2 regions of the Chengkuizengella sediminis genome follow, and region 2 is predicted to be linked to the other one. Evidence: predicted binding sites of a transcription regulator. Region 2 holds the regulator's gene; the other holds the start of a gene.

The links. Region 2 encodes CtsR, which represses protease genes until heat stress. Its sites were predicted from a motif close to ATGGTCAATAAAGGTCAAACA; they were not measured.
Region 1: a site for CtsR is predicted at 2,836-2,856, ahead of clpP (ATP-dependent Clp endopeptidase proteolytic subunit ClpP). Genes of this name have one in related genera too.

The regions. Positions count from the first base shown of each region.
Region 1 covers NZ_SIJC01000010.1:115,551-123,946, reverse strand. Annotated here, with positions in the region: gene EPK97_RS17605 (HPr family phosphocarrier protein) at 1-256, shown strand, start outside; gene EPK97_RS17600 (SIMPL domain-containing protein) at 447-1,202, shown strand; gene EPK97_RS17595 (SIMPL domain-containing protein) at 1,327-2,079, shown strand; gene clpP (ATP-dependent Clp endopeptidase proteolytic subunit ClpP) at 2,176-2,760, opposite strand; tRNA gene EPK97_RS17585 (tRNA-Arg) at 2,884-2,958, opposite strand; gene EPK97_RS17580 (sugar-binding transcriptional regulator) at 3,317-4,339, shown strand; gene gap (type I glyceraldehyde-3-phosphate dehydrogenase) at 4,425-5,429, shown strand; gene EPK97_RS17570 (phosphoglycerate kinase) at 5,562-6,743, shown strand; gene tpiA (triose-phosphate isomerase) at 6,780-7,532, shown strand; gene gpmI (2,3-bisphosphoglycerate-independent phosphoglycerate mutase) at 7,534-8,396, shown strand, end outside.
Region 2 covers NZ_SIJC01000016.1:119-8,514, forward strand. Annotated here, with positions in the region: gene EPK97_RS19645 (CtsR family transcriptional regulator) at 730-1,191, shown strand; gene EPK97_RS19650 (protein-arginine kinase activator protein McsA) at 1,207-1,725, shown strand; gene EPK97_RS19655 (protein-arginine kinase McsB) at 1,808-2,824, shown strand; gene clpC (ATP-dependent protease ATP-binding subunit ClpC) at 2,864-5,284, shown strand; gene fabV (enoyl-ACP reductase FabV) at 5,370-6,551, opposite strand; gene radA (DNA repair protein RadA) at 6,722-8,089, shown strand; gene disA (DNA integrity scanning diadenylate cyclase DisA) at 8,150-8,396, shown strand, end outside.

The DNA of each region.
Region 1 (8,396 bases), on a different contig from region 2:
AGTCGTTGTAAAGTTAAAAACAGGACTTCATGCAAGACCAGCTGCATTGTTTGTACAAGAAGCTAATAAGTTTTCTTCAGAAATTTTTGTAGAAAAAGATGATAAAAAAGTAAATGCAAAAAGTATTATGGGAATTATGAGTTTAGCTATTAGTTCAGGTACGGAAATTAATATTAGCGCTGAAGGTTCTGATGCAGAACTAGCTGTAAACGCTCTAGTTGATTTATGCAGTAAGGAAGAATTAGAAACTCAGTAATGAATCATAAACAATGCAAGCCAGTGTTTAGCTTCTTCTTAGGAAGCTTGAATGCTGGTTTTTTACTTTTATACAAAATAAAGCCACGAATTTAATTTTCTCTTCTTCTCTTTTAAAACTGCAACCTTTTGTTTCCATGTATCGTCTAATTGTTTGAGAAGAGTCTTAATAAGAGGGGATGTTTTTTTATATGACGATGAAGCGGTTGTCCATATTGGTTTTTACCTTCATTTTAGCTACGATGACTTGGTTTATCATTTTACAAATCTCAGAAGGAAATGGAAAGGTTCAAGCTGAAGAAACTCAAACGACTAATAGTAATTCGATAACGGTTTCTGGTAACGGTGAGCTTACAGTCGAACCTGATGTTGCCTTCGTAACAGTGGCAATTGAAACAAAGGGGGATACAGCCAAAAATTCACAAGAGGAAAATGCCAAGATAGTGAAAGAAGTAGAGAACGTCATATCTGATACGTTTAAACTCAAAAAAGAAGATATACAAACCATTAGATTTAATGTTTATCCAAAGTATCAGTACAAAGAGAACCAGGCACCAGTATTATTAGGTTATGAAACAAATCATTCTTTGAAAATTACTTATAGAGATATACAACAAATTGGAAAATTGCTGGATGACTTAACAAAAGCAGGCGTAAATCGAGTAGACAACATTCAATTTGATACTGAAAAATCAGATGAATATGAATTAGCTGCGATTGAAAAGGCAATGAAGAATGCGAAGAAGAAAGCTGAAGTGATTGCCAAAGCGGAAAATAAAAATATCAAAGGCATCATTCATGTCGTTCAAGGAAACCCTACTTTTAGCAATCCGATTTCTCCATATGCATTAACAGAAGCAGAATTTTCAATGGATAATAACAATACGTCCATATCTAGTGGACAAATAAAAATCACTACGAATGTTAGTGTACAATATGAATTTTAATACACCCACAAAAGTGAGGTGAATCTCGGTAGAATAATTCTATTACTTTTGCGGGGCCGAGATCATAATGAAAAGATATTTGTTAAAAATAAGATAAAAGTTCATTCTAAAGGAGAGATTAAAGATGCAAATCACAAAAAAAAGAATTTCTATTATTGCACTAAGCATAGTGTTGGCTGCAGCAGCTTGGGTAGGTTTTTTCCAATCTACTAATGTAAAGGGAAGTGTAGAGGCACAGGAAGGTCAGACAAAGAGCCATACAATCACAGTGACAGGTAACGGAGAAATTATGGTAGAACCTGACGTAGCTTATGTTCAAGTTACAGTTGAAACAAAAGCAGACACAGCTAAAAAATCACAGGATGAAAATGCAAAAATTATGGCAAATGTTGAGAAAGTGTTGTACGACACATATAAGTTTAAAAAAGAAGATGTGAAAACAACAAGGTTTAATGTTCAACCAGAATATCAGTATATACAGGATGAAGCACCAAAATTGTTAGGTTACAAAACAAGCCATACTCTACAAATCACATATAGAGAGATAGATGAGATTGGTAAATTAGTAGATGATTTAACTAAAGCGGGTGTAAACCGTGTGGACAATATCCAGTTCGGAACAGAAAAATCAGATGAGTATGAATTAGAAGCGATTGAAAAAGCGATGGCAAATGCAAAGGAAAAAGCAACTACGATTGCAAAAACTGAAAATAAATCGATCAAAGGCATAGTAAATGTGGTTCAAGGTCGAGGTGTATCTATCAGTCCTCTTGGTGGTGCTACTGCTAAATTATATGCCGCTGAAGACTCATCTACTTCTATATCAACTGGTCAGATTAGTATTACAACACAAGTAACAGTGCAATACGACTTTTAAAATACCCCAAAATAACATTACAAAAAGTGAAAAAAGGCTTCGTAACTAAAACAGACCGTTCTATTAAGAACGGTCTGTTTTGTAAGTTATTATGATTTATTTTACTTTTTCAATTACTTCATCAATTAGACCATATTCCTTAGCTTCATCCGCACTCATAAAGTAATCACGGTCAGTATCTTTTTGAATTTTCTTTAAAGTTTGACCTGAACGATCAGCTAAAATACGATTTAATTTGTCTTTCATATTTACTATTCTTTTCGCTCTGATTTCAATATCACTCGCTTGACCTTCAGCACCACCAAGAGGTTGGTGAATCATAACTTCACTATTAGGTAAAGCATAACGTTTACCTTTTTCACCAGCAGCTAATAGGAAAGCTCCCATAGATGCTGCCATACCAACACAGATTGTAGAAACGTCTGGTTTAATAAACTGCATCGTATCAAAAATAGCCATTCCCGCAGTAATGGAACCACCAGGACTATTAATATATAAACTAATATCTTTGTCAGGATCATCAGATGCTAAAAATAACATTTGTGCAATGATGGAATTAGAAACGACATCATTTACGGGACTTCCGAGAAAAATAATGCGGTCTTTAAGAAGCCTTGAATAAATATCATATGCACGTTCTCCACGATTAGATTGTTCGACAACCATAGGTACGTAATTCATAAAATATACCTCCCAATTTATTGAAATGAATTTTTAAATATCATGTAGTATACATCATAACTTAAAAGCACACCAAAGGTCAAGAAAGGTCAAACAAAGATCAAAAAAAATGATTCATATTTATGGCGCGCTCGCGAGGAATTGAACCTCGATCTCAGGTTCCGGAGACCTGCGTCATATCCATTGGACCACGAGCGCAAATAAAAGTACACAGTACTTGCTATTATATGATATACCTAACATAAAATCAATACATTCAATTCGTGACTTTTGGATATATAATGGAGTTTATAAGCTTTACATTCTTACACTAAAGAGGTATAATTATTTCGAAAGCTGTTTAAATGGCTGTTTATTTTTTTGTCATAGTGGGACTTAAAATGATTATATGGGACAAATAAAGTCCAACGCAGTGAAACAACTCACTACAACTTAGATTTAATCAAACCTGCTAAGTATTTACAATCACGTATTCTCAGTTTTATAACCATTCGTAATAGAAGGTGAGTTTTTACGGAATGTTAATACAGGATGAATTGATTTGGAGTGAACACGTTTGCGGAAAATACTAGATATACAGAAACAGTTATTGCCTGATTTAACAGAAGTTTTAAATAAGCGATATACTATTTTGCATCATTTATTGCTTTCAGGTGTAGTCGGTCGAAGAACATTAGCTTCATCGTTGAATATGACAGAAAGAATATTAAGAGCAGAAGTTAATTTTTTGAAAGCTCAGGGACTTTTAGAGATTGAAACGATAGGTATGAGAATTAGTAACTCTGGAAAAGAACTTATAGAACAACTTCGTCCCATTATGAAGGAGTTATTAGGATTAACAGACCTTGAAGAACAAATTCAGAGTCGTTATGAATTAAAGCAAGTGGTCATAGTACCAGGAGATTCTGACTTCTCAGACTATTCGAAAAAAGAACTAGGTCGTGCTGGTGCGGCGATGTTGCTAAAATATGCTGCTAAAGAAGATATTATTGCAGTAGCTGGTGGTTCAACTACTTCAGAAATTGCAAATCAATTATCGGCATCTACTCATTTAAAAGGAAATTTATTCGTTCCTGCTAGAGGTGGATTAGGGGAAATGCTTGAGCTTCAAGCGAATACAATCGCATCAAGTATGGCCAAGAGGACAGGAGCTGGGTATCGACTGCTTCATGTACCAGACCACTTAAGTGAAGATGCTTATCAATCCTTGATTCAAGAACCTAATATTAAAGAAATTATTGATGTTATTCGAAAGTCTCGCATGGTTGTGCATGGAATAGGTGAAGCTATGGTTATGGCTGATAGACGAAAAGTGGATGATACAACTAGGAAAATCCTAGAGTCCGAGGGGGCGCTTGCAGAAGCATTTGGATACTATTTTAATCACAGAGGAGAAGTCGTTCATCAAATTCCTACAATTGGTTTAAGAATTGAAGATATAGGGCGGACTGAAATTGTCATTGGTGTAGCTGGCGGTAGCAGTAAGGCAGAAGCAATATCAGCTGTTTTGAAATTTGGTCATGAGAATGTTTTAGTCATCGATGAAGGTGCCGCGACAAAAATGGTAGAAGTCATGTGAAATTTATCAATTAATGAGTCATCATGACGTGCTTAAATGCCGTCTTGAAAATAATATATTTATTACTTTAGGGAGGAAATTTATTATGGTTAAAGTTGGAATTAATGGTTTTGGACGTATTGGACGTAACGTATTTCGTGCAGCATTAAATAATCCAGAGGTTGAAATTGTTGCAATTAATGATTTAACAGATGTGAACATGTTAGCGCATCTTTTAAAATATGATACAACTCATGGAAGATTAGATGCTACAGTTGAAGTTGGTGAAGCTTCACTAGTTGTAAATGGAAAAGAAATTAAAGTTTTTGCTGAACGTGATCCAGGAAACCTTCCTTGGGGAGATTACGGGGTAGAAATCGTTGTTGAATCTACAGGTATCTTCACTGAAAAGTCTAAAGCGGAAGCACATTTAAAAGGTGGAGCGAAAAAAGTAATTATCTCTGCACCTGCTAAAAACGAAGATGTTACCGTTGTATTAGGTGTTAACGAAGAACAATATGATGCAGCGAATCACACTGTAATTTCCAACGCATCTTGTACAACAAACTGTTTAGCACCATTTGCTAAAGTGCTTAGCGATAACTTTGGTATTGTAAAAGGAATGATGACAACCGTTCACTCCTATACAAATGATCAAAACACATTAGACTTACCACACAAAGATGCTCGTCGTGCACGTGCAGCTGCTGAAAACATTATTCCATCTACAACAGGGGCAGCAAAGGCAGTTTCTCTTGTATTACCAGAATTAAAAGGGAAATTAAATGGTATGGCAATGCGTGTGCCAACACCTAATGTTTCAGTAACTGATTTAGTTGTAGAATTAGAGAGAAACGTAACTGTGGAAGATGTAAACAATGCTTTAAAAGCAGCATCTGAAGGCCCATTAAAAGGAATTTTAAACTATTCTGAAGAACCTCTTGTATCTAGCGATTACAATGGTGATCCTGCTTCTTCTACAATTGATGCACTTTCTACAATGGTAGTTGGAGATAACATGGTAAAAGTAGTTTCTTGGTATGATAACGAATGGGGTTATTCTTGTCGAGTAGTTGATCTTTGTAGCTATGTTGCAAGTAAAGGATTATAATATTATTTAAATAGATATGATAGGAGGAGGAGAAAAATTTTCTCCTCTTTCCTCATTCTAATTTTCTTTTTAGGTAGAACTATGAGACGCAGGAGTATTTGTTACATAAAACCATAAGGAGGCTTACTTTTTATGAATAAACAAAGTATTCGTGATGTAGATGTAAATGGAAAAAAAGTTTTTGTACGCGTAGATTTTAATGTGCCTTTGAAGGATGGAAGGATCACAGATGACACACGTATTCGTGCAACATTGCCAACCATTCAACACTTGGTGGAGCAAGGTGCAAAAGTGATACTTGCAAGTCATTTAGGACGTCCTAAAGGTAATGTAGTTGAGGAAATGAGATTGACACCTGCTGCGGAACGGTTATCTAAGCTTATTGGAAAACCAGTAAAAAAATTAGATGAAGCTTTCGGACCTGCGGTTCAAGCCGAAATTGATCAATTAAATAACGGGGATATTGTTGTATTAGAAAATACTCGTTTTTATGCGGGTGAAGAAAAAAATGATCCTGAATTGGCCAAAGCTTTTGCTGATTTAGCAGACTTATATGTGAATGATGCTTTTGGAGCAGCTCATAGAGCGCATGCTTCAACAGAAGGAATTGCCAAACACATCCCAGCAGTTGCAGGATTTTTAATGGAAAAAGAGCTTGAAGTTTTAGGGAAAGCATTAAATAATCCAGAGCGACCATTCACAGCGATTGTGGGTGGGGCAAAAGTAAAAGATAAAATTGACGTTATTAATAAGTTAATTGAAATTGCGGATGACATTATCATCGGCGGTGGACTAGCTTATACGTTTATTAAAGCCCAAGGAAATGAGATTGGTAAATCATTAGTGGATAATGAGAAGTTGGATCTAGCTTTAGAATTTATTCAAAAGGCGAAAGATAAAGGTGTAAATTTCCACCTTCCAGTTGATGTTGTTGTGACTGATGATTTCAGTGCAGATGCAAATACGCAAATCGTGAATATAGATGAAATTCCAGCCGATTGGGAAGGCATAGATATCGGACCAAAATCACGAGAAAAATATAAAGAAATTATTTTGAATTCTAAATTAGTCGTATGGAATGGGCCAATGGGTGTGTTTGAAATCCAACCTTTTTCTCACGGTACAAAAGCCGTAGCACAAGCTTGTGCGGAAACATCCGGTTACACTGTCATTGGTGGAGGAGATTCTGCAGCGGCTGTAGAGAAATTTGATTTTGCTGATAAAATGGATCATATTTCAACAGGTGGAGGTGCTTCTCTTGAATTTATGGAAGGAAAAGCATTGCCAGGTGTTGTTGCTTTGAACGATAAGTAAGAATAAGATGAAATTATATAAAAGGAAGTGATCACAATGAGAGAGCCTATTATTGCTGGAAACTGGAAAATGTTTAAAACAGTAAGTGAAGCAGAAGCTTTTATCAACGAAGTAAAAGGTAATGCAGAGATTGAAGGGGTGGAAAGCGTCATTTGTGCTCCTTTTACAAACCTTCCTGCTTTAGTAGAAGCTGTGAAAGGTACGAAAATAAAAATAGGTGCACAAAACTTACATTGGGAAGAGAATGGTGCTTTTACGGGTGAAATCAGTGGAGCCATGTTACAAGATTTAGGTGTGAATTACGTTATCATTGGACACTCTGAAAGAAGAGCTTATTTTGCAGAAACAGATGAAACAGTGAATAAAAAAGTACATGCGGCATTTAAATATCATCTTACTCCAATTGTATGTGTAGGTGAAAAATTAGAGGAAAGAGAAGCAGGTCAAACGAAAGAGGTTTGTAAGCTGCAAGTAAACGAAGCTTTCAAAGGACTTTCCAAAGAGCAAGCAGCTCAAGTAGTGGTTGCTTATGAACCGATTTGGGCTATTGGAACAGGCAAATCCTCAACAGCGGAAGATGCGAACGAAGTGATTACCTATATTAGAGAACAACTTATAGCTTTATTTGATGTTGAAACTGCCAATCAAGTGCGTATTCAATATGGTGGAAGTGTAAAACCAAATAACGTTCGTGAATATATGAATCAATTAAGTATTGATGGAGCACTTGTAGGTGGAGCGAGTTTAGACCCTGCTTCCTTCACTCAATTAGTTGAGGGGGCAAAGTAATATGTCTGCACCTAAACCTGTTGCACTAATTATTTTGGATGGATTTGGACTTCGAAATGAAACAGTAGGTAACGCGGTAGCTCAAGCAAACAAGCCGAATTATGATCGCTACTTAGTAACATATCCAAATACTACACTAACAGCTGCTGGAGAAGCGGTTGGGCTTCCTGAAGGTCAGATGGGAAATTCAGAAGTTGGACATTTGAATATTGGAGCAGGTAGAACTGTCTATCAGGATCTTACACGTATTACAAAATCTATAAAAACAGGCGAATTTTTTGAAAACGAAACATTGTTAAAAGCTGTTCGACATGCAAAAGACAACAATCGAAAATTGCATTTGTATGCTCTTCTCTCAGATGGCGGAGTTCATTCACACCAAAATCATCTATACGCGATGTTGAAGATGGCAAAAAAAGAAGGTCTGGACGATGTATATATACATGCCTTTTTAGATGGTCGTGATGTAGCTCCGGATAGTGCGAAAGCCTACATGGAGGAATTGCTAAAGAAAATAAGTGAAATTGGTGTAGGGAAAATTGCAACGGTTCAAGGGCGTTATTATGCAATGGATCGTGATAAACGCTGGGACAGGGTAGAGAAGTCATATTGTGCCATGGTATATGGTGAAGGGCCAAAATATCATGATCCGATCAAAGCGATTGCAGAATCTTACGAACAATCCGTATACGATGAATTTGTATTGCCAACAGTCATTGTTGATCGTGACAATAATCCACGTGGACTCGTGGAAACGAATGATGCCGTTGTCTTTTTAAATTTTAGACCAGATCGTGCCATTCAATTATCTCAAGTATTTACAAATAAAGATTTCCGTGGATTTGACCGAGGGGAGCATTTTCC
Region 2 (8,396 bases):
TGATATACTCACTACAGTGTCTTTTTTCGTTTTTGGAAGTAATTCTCATAGTTACTTGCGTTTTCTTTGGAAATAGAGTGGTTAGCGGGAATGAAGGGTCTTATTTTGCTTATTTCAGAATTCTATTAGATACTAGAGGGAAAAAACGGTCTTATTTTAGCTGTTTTTTAATAAAAAGAGGTAAATTGTACGATAATGCTAGAAATAAGGCCATCAAAACCCGCTATTTAAATAACTAAGTTCCTTTTTGGCGACTTAAGACCGTGAATTCCCCTTATTTTTCCTTTTAAACAGCTCCCTAAACCTTTACTGAAGCAACTTGAATTGATCAGTGGAACTCTAAAGAGTTTTGATTACACTCACAAAATTTGTTTTGAATATTTCAAATTTCTTATTCAAAAAAATAAAACATTGCTTAAGAGTTTCATTCTTTAACTCACCGATTGGCGAGCCTTAAAGGTGAAGACAGAGGGGGAGTTGCACTTATACTTTTTACATTAAAATATTTATAAATTAAAGTATTAAAAATAAAAATTGACCTAATAACCTATAATTGGTCATGAATTCCGCTTTTTTTGTAAATAATAGTACACTGTGAAAGAAAAAAGGGTTTGAACGATAAATTTGCAAAATAAACATAATTGGGTATAATAGTTATAAGGTCAAAGAAAGTCAAAGTCAGTTAAACTGACAACGTCAAACAACGTGAATGCTTGGGGGAACTGATATATGCGTAATATTTCCGATATTATTGAACAATATCTGAAACATATTCTGCATGAAAGCGAAGAGAAGGTCGTTGAAATTCAACGGAACGATTTAGCAGATCAGTTTAATTGTGTTCCTTCTCAAATCAATTACGTCATTAGTACTCGGTTCACTTTGGAGAAAGGTTATTTAGTTCAGAGTAAACGAGGTGGTGGCGGATACATTCGAATACAAAAGGTATTGTTCCCATCAAATTCATCTCTTCAGAATCATATATTTCAAACGATTGGTCAACAAATCGATCAATCTGCAGCGGAAGGATTCATTTATCAACTTGAAGATACGGGTATCATAAGCGCCCGTGAAGCCAATTTGTTTAGAGCTGCAATAACAAGAGATGTATTAACATTAAAGTTACCCTTAAGAGATGAAATCAGAGCAAAAGTCTTGAAAGCCATGCTCATTTCTTTAATTAGTAAATAAGGGAGGTTTGATTGTGTGATATGCCAAGAGTGCGGTAACAAACCAGCAGCATTACATTTCACTAAAATAGTAAATGGTGAAAAAACAGAGTTTCATTTGTGCGAGTCTTGTGCTAGGGAAAAGGGTGATTCTATTCCAGGTGCACCCAATGGGTTCTCGATACACAATTTATTATCGGGCATTTTAGAATTTGAGCCATCAATGGGTCAAAATGTAAAACAACAAAAAAAAGTGATTCGATGTGAAAATTGCGGTCTGACTTATTCTCAGTTTAGAAAAATAGGGCGTTTTGGTTGTAGCTCCTGTTATAATCATTTTTCAGATCCATTAAACCCATTGCTTAAAAGAGTACATGGCAATTCAGTTCATGTTGGTAAAATCCCTAAGATATCTGGTGGGAAAATAAAATATAAACGTCAAATCAAAGATCTAAAAAAAGAACTTCAATCAAAAATTGATCTTGAAGAATTTGAAGAGGCAGCAAAACTTCGTGATGAAATTCGCAGCCTGGAGCAAAAAATATCAGAGGCATAAATTTAAATAAGTTCAACCTTAATTCTAGGGGGGATTAGGATTGTCTTTAGAACGATTTATTGAGGACGCATTAAGTGAATGGATGAAGGGTGAAGGAGCAGACTCCGACATCGTAATTAGCAGCAGAATCCGTTTGGCTAGGAACTTAACTCACTATCCATTTCCAATGCTTTCAACCAATCAACAATCTGAAGAAGTATTAGAAAAAGTATCTGATGTAGTTCATGATGAAGATTTAAAAATGATTAGTAATTTTGAACGAATCCCGCTTTCTGAAATAAACAGTTTAGAAAGTAAAGTTTTAGTCGAGAAACACTTAATTAGTCCTAATTTAGCAGAGGAATCACGTAATGGTGCAGTGATTCTCAGTGAAAATGAGTCTATTAGCATTATGATTAATGAGGAAGACCATATTCGCATTCAATGTTTATTTCCAGGTTTTCAAATTAATGAAGCATGGGAACTAGCCAATCATATTGATGATATATTTGAAGCGAAATTAAATTATGCTTTTGACGAGAAAAAAGGATATCTGACAAGTTGTCCAACTAATGTTGGCACAGGAATCCGAGCTTCTGTTATGCTCCACCTTCCAGCTTTAGTACTTACACAGCAAATCAATCGAATACTTACAGCAGTTAGTCAAGTTGGTTTAGCTGTTAGAGGGTTGTATGGTGAAGGAAGTGAGTCTTTAGGAAATCTCTTTCAGATATCAAATCAAATTACATTGGGACAGTCTGAACCAGAGATTATTCACAATTTATATAGTGTGGTAAAACAAATTATTGAACACGAGAGAACAGCAAGGGCTAAGATGTTATCTGAGTCAAAAACATTTTTACTAGACCGAGTTAATCGTTCCTATGGAATTTTGTCTTATGCACAAATTATGGATTCGAAGGAAGCTGCTCAACGGCTTTCAGACGTTAGATTAGGGATAGATTTAGGTCTAATATCTAATGTATCAGCGAATGTTTTAAATGAATTAATGATTATGACTCAGCCAGGATTTTTACAGCAATATGCAAGTAAGAAGCTTTCTTCTGATGAAAGAGATGTTTTAAGGGCTGAGATGATTAGAGAGAGAATTAAAAAATAATAAATAAATGAACTGAATTATATGGAGGTGTATGTCATTATGATGTTTGGTAGGTTTACAGAACGAGCGCAAAAAGTGCTCGCATTAGCTCAGGAAGAAGCAGTTCGTTTAGGACATAACAATATTGGAACTGAACATATTTTATTAGGTTTGATTCGAGAAGGAGAAGGGATTGCTGCTAAAGCGATTGTTTCATTGGGGTTAAGTTTGGAAAAGATACAGGATGAAGTTGAAAGCTTAATTGGAAGAGGGAAGGAACAACCTTCAAACATAGCTTACACACCAAGAGCTAAAAAGGTGATTGAACTTTCGATGGATGAAGCAAGAAAATTAGGTCATACGTATGTAGGAACTGAGCACATTTTATTAGGTCTCATTCGTGAGGGTGAGGGTGTTGCAGCAAGGGTACTTAGTAATTTAGGGATTAATTTAAATAAAGCTCGTCAAAAAGTATTACAGTTGTTAGGGAGCAGTGAGAGCTCATCATCCAGCCATAATACGGCAACAAATGCAAATACACCTACATTGGATGGATTAGCTAGAGATTTAACAGCCATTGCTAAAGAGGATAATTTGGACCCTGTCATAGGGAGAAATAAAGAAATCGAACGTGTCATTCAGGTACTAAGCAGAAGAACAAAAAATAACCCAGTATTAATTGGTGAACCAGGTGTAGGTAAAACCGCCATTGCAGAAGGGCTTGCACAAAAAATTATTCATAATGAGATTCCTGAAACGCTCCGCGATAAAAGAGTCATGACATTAGATATGGGTTCTGTTGTAGCTGGGACCAAATATCGTGGCGAATTTGAGGATCGTTTGAAAAAAATTATGGAAGAGATTCGCCAAGCAGGCAATATTATATTGTTTATAGATGAGCTTCACACATTAATCGGTGCAGGAGGCGCTGAGGGAGCGATTGATGCGTCTAACATTTTAAAGCCTTCCTTAGCTAGAGGAGAATTACAATGTATCGGTGCAACGACATTAGATGAATATAGAAAATATATCGAGAAGGATGCTGCTTTAGAAAGACGTTTCCAGCCGATCACAGTAGATCAACCCTCACCTGAAGAAGCGATTCAGATTTTATACGGTTTACGTGACCGTTATGAAGCACATCATCGTGTGAAAATTACAGACGATGCAATTGAAGAAGCCGTGAAGCTTTCAGATCGATATATTACGGATCGATTTCTACCTGATAAAGCCATTGATTTAATCGATGAAGCAGGGTCGAAAGTAAGGCTCCGCTCATATACAGTACCGCCTGATTTAAAGCAGTTAGAAAGCAACTTAGAGGATATACGTAAAGAAAAGGATGCTGCAGTACAAAGTCAAGAATTTGAAAAAGCGGCTGGATTAAGAGATACAGAGCAAAAGCTACGTGAAGAATTAGATTCAACGAAAAAGGAATGGAAAGAAGAGCAAAGTAGTACGGATTCTGAAGTCACTCCAGAGGATATTGCTCAAGTTGTAGCTAGCTGGACAGGAATCCCTGTTAGCAAACTTGCAGAAGAAGAAACAGAACGATTATTAAAAATGGAGTCTATTTTACATGAGAGAGTCATAGGGCAAGATGAAGCAGTCAAATCAGTCAGTCGTTCTATTCGAAGAGCAAGAGCAGGTTTAAAAGATCCAAAAAGACCGATGGGTTCATTCATTTTCCTAGGTCCAACAGGAGTTGGGAAAACCGAATTAGCTAGAGCTTTGGCAGAAGCACTATTTGGTGATGAAAATGCGATTCTACGAATCGATATGTCAGAATATATGGAGAAACACTCTACTTCAAGATTAGTTGGAGCACCTCCAGGGTACGTTGGATATGATGAAGGCGGTCAATTAACAGAAATGGTACGTCGTAAACCTTATTCAGTTGTATTACTAGATGAGATAGAAAAAGCACATCCAGAAGTTTTTAATGTTTTATTACAAGTTTTAGAAGATGGACGTTTAACAGACTCAAAGGGTCGTGTAGTTGATTTTAGAAATACATTAATCATTATGACATCTAACGTGGGTGCAGATACGATTAAGAAAAATTCTTCCTTAGGATTTACAGCTGCAAGTGATGTAGGTAGAGATTATAATAATATGAAGGATAAAGTCATCGAAGAATTGAAAAAAAGCTTCCGTCCTGAATTTTTGAATCGTATTGATGAATCGATCGTGTTCCATTCACTTGATGAGAAACACATTGCAGAAATTGTAACATTGATGGCAGAAGAACTTCGTAAACGTCTAAAAGAGCAGGAAGTAGACTTTAGTTTAACGGATTCAGCCAAAGCCTTCCTTGCAAAAGAAGGGTACGACCCAACCTACGGGGCGAGACCTTTACGCAGAGCGATTCAAAAGCATATTGAGGATAGATTATCAGAAGAGCTTCTAAAAGGGAATATCACTAAAGGTGGCGCGATCGTAATTGATGAAAAAGATGGAGAGTTATTGGTTCAAAAATAATTAGAGCGTCAGCCTAATAGAACAAAAACCCCGAAATTTTGGATTCTTATGAACCAAAATTCGGGGTTTATTAATAAAAGTTACTTCACTTATTAGGATACATAGGATCTACGTCTGCTTCATAATCTACTCCATCGAAAGCAAAACCAAATATTTGTAGAAATTCTTTGCGATATCCTTCTATATCAGAAAGTTGTTCTAAGTTGTCAGTATTAACGTCCTTCCATAGTGCGGCAACTTTTTCTTGAACGTCTTCTTTCATTTCCCAATCATCAATACGAATACGTCCATTTTCATCTAAAGGTTTTGGTGTTGATGTATAAAGACTCTCATTAAAGAGTCTATACATTTGTTCGATACACCCTTCATGAAGTCCTTTTTCTTTCATGACTTTATATAAGAGAGAGATATATAAAGGAACTACGGGAATAGCAGAGCTAGATTGTGTAACTAAAGCTTTATTGACGGATACAAATGCTCTTCCATTGATGGATTTGAGTTGTTCATTTAAATGATGAGCAGTTTGATCTAAATGTTCTTTAGCTTTTCCGATGGTTCCGTTTTTATATATTGCATGTGTAACCTCTGGACCTATGTAATTATATGCCACAGTTGAAAATCCTTCTGCTAGGACCTCAGCTTTGTCTAAGGCTTCAATCCATAACTGCCAGTCTTCTCCACCCATGACTTTAATGGTTTGTTCTATTTCTTCTTCTGTTGCCGGATCCACTGTAATTTCAGATACGACACCTTTTTGGGTATTTACAGTTTTATTTGTATATGCGGCTTTAGTTGGTTTAATTACTGAGTTATATACCTCACCAGTTTTTGGATCAAGTCGTCGAGGTGATGCTAAACTGTATACAACTAAATCTACTTTTCCAAAATCTTTTTTTATAAGTTCAATCGTATCTTTTTTAATTTCATCAGAAAATGCATCGCCATTAAAGCTCTTAGCATAATAACCTGCTTGATTAGCCTCATTTTCAAAAGCGATATTATTGTACCATCCAGCAGATGCTGTTTTAGTTTCAGAAGCGGGTTTTTCAAAATAAACACCAATTGTATCTGCTCCTGCACCAAAGGTTGAAACAATACGTGAAGATAAGCCAAACCCTTGGGATGAGCCAATGACAAGCACTTTTTTTGGTCCTTCTATTTGTTGTTGTTTTTTTACGTAATTGATTTGATTTAAAACATTTTTTTCACATCCTGTAGGGTGCGCGGTTGTACAAATGAAACCTCTAATTTTCGGTTTTACGATCATATTAAATTTACCTCCATATACTTGCATATAATTATTATTATAATTCATTTGAGAAATAAGTCACCCTTTACTTTAATCGAATGCTCTTTTCAGTTTTTGAACAAAATGGTAAACTTTGAAGTAATATTAAGTGTACACGATGAATTACATTTAAGGATTGGTTTACAAATATGGCAAAAAACAAAGTGAAATATACATGTCAACATTGCGGTTATGAATCTCCCAAATGGATGGGTAAATGTCCAGGGTGTTCATCATGGAATAGTCTTGTAGAGGAAACAGTAAAACAAATTAAAACCAAAGGGATGAAGGAATCTAATTATATATCACAGGAAAAAGCCACATCCATTTTAGAAATTGAAGGTGCAAAGGAACCGAGGATTTTAACAGATTTTAAAGAATTAGACCGTGTATTTGGAGGAGGGGTTGTACCGGGTTCACTTATATTAGTAGGTGGAGATCCAGGCATTGGTAAATCCACTCTTTTATTGCAAATGTCACATGCTTTAGTGCAAAAAAAATGTAAGGTACTTTATATTTCCGGTGAAGAATCCGTGAAACAATTAAAACTTCGAGCAGATCGACTAGGCGTTTTATCCGCAGATTTATATGTTCTTTGTGAGACGAATATGGATTCGATTGAAGAAGCCGTACAACATGTGGAACCTGATTTTTTAGTTATTGATTCCATTCAGACAGTTTATCAACCCATGTTAGAATCAGCACCAGGCAGTGTTTCACAAGTTCGCGAATGTACAAGTGCATTTATGAGAATAGCTAAGAATAAAGGTATAGCAACTGTATTAGTAGGTCATGTTACAAAAGAAGGGGCTATAGCCGGCCCTAGAATGCTTGAACATATGGTGGATTGTGTACTTTACTTTGAAGGTGAAAAACAGCACACTTTTCGAATCTTAAGAGCGGTAAAAAACCGTTTTGGTTCCACAAATGAGATGGGTATATTTGAAATGAAGGAATTGGGACTTGTTGAGGTTAGTAATCCTTCTGAATTGTTTTTATCAGAAAGACCTTTAGGGGTATCTGGCTCAATTGTGGTTTCCAGCATGGAAGGTACTCGACCTATTTTAGTTGAAATACAGGCGTTAATCTCTTCAACTAATTTTCCAGCACCTCGCAGAATGACTACTGGGGTGGATCATAATAGACTATCACTCATCATGGCAGTTTTAGAAAAGAGGATGGGATTGTTTTTGCAAAATCAAGACGCTTTTTTAAATGTAGCAGGTGGTGTGAAACTAGATGAGCCAGCCATTGACTTGGCACTCGCTGTTAGTATTGTTTCAAGCTTCAAAGATCAACCGACACGACCATATGATGTAGTATGTGGTGAAATTGGCCTTACAGGTGAAGTAAGGGCTGTTTCTAGAATTGAAGAACGTGTGAAGGAAGCTCAAAAATTAGGTTTTAAACGAATGATTGTACCAGAAAATAGTTTGAAAGGGTGGACGCCTCCTAAAAATATTGAGATTATAGGCGTTCGTAATGTTTCACAAGCACTTGAAGTAGCTTTACAATGAGGTACAGTTTAGAATAGACAAAATAAGACCACGAGGACAAGTAAGGGGGTGCGTCGTCTTATGCAAGAAGAGAAACAACTAGATGTCGTTAGCCAAATCCTAAGGTTAGTCGCTCCTGGTACTCCTTTTAGGGATGGATTAGAGAATGTACTACGTGCAAAAACCGGTGCGTTGATTGTTGTCGGTTGTACGCCCGAAATCATGGAGTTAGTAGATGGAGGATTTTCCATAAATAGTGACTTTTCGCCTAATAATTTATATGAACTAGCAAAAATGGATGGGGCGATTATCTTAAGTGAGGATATCA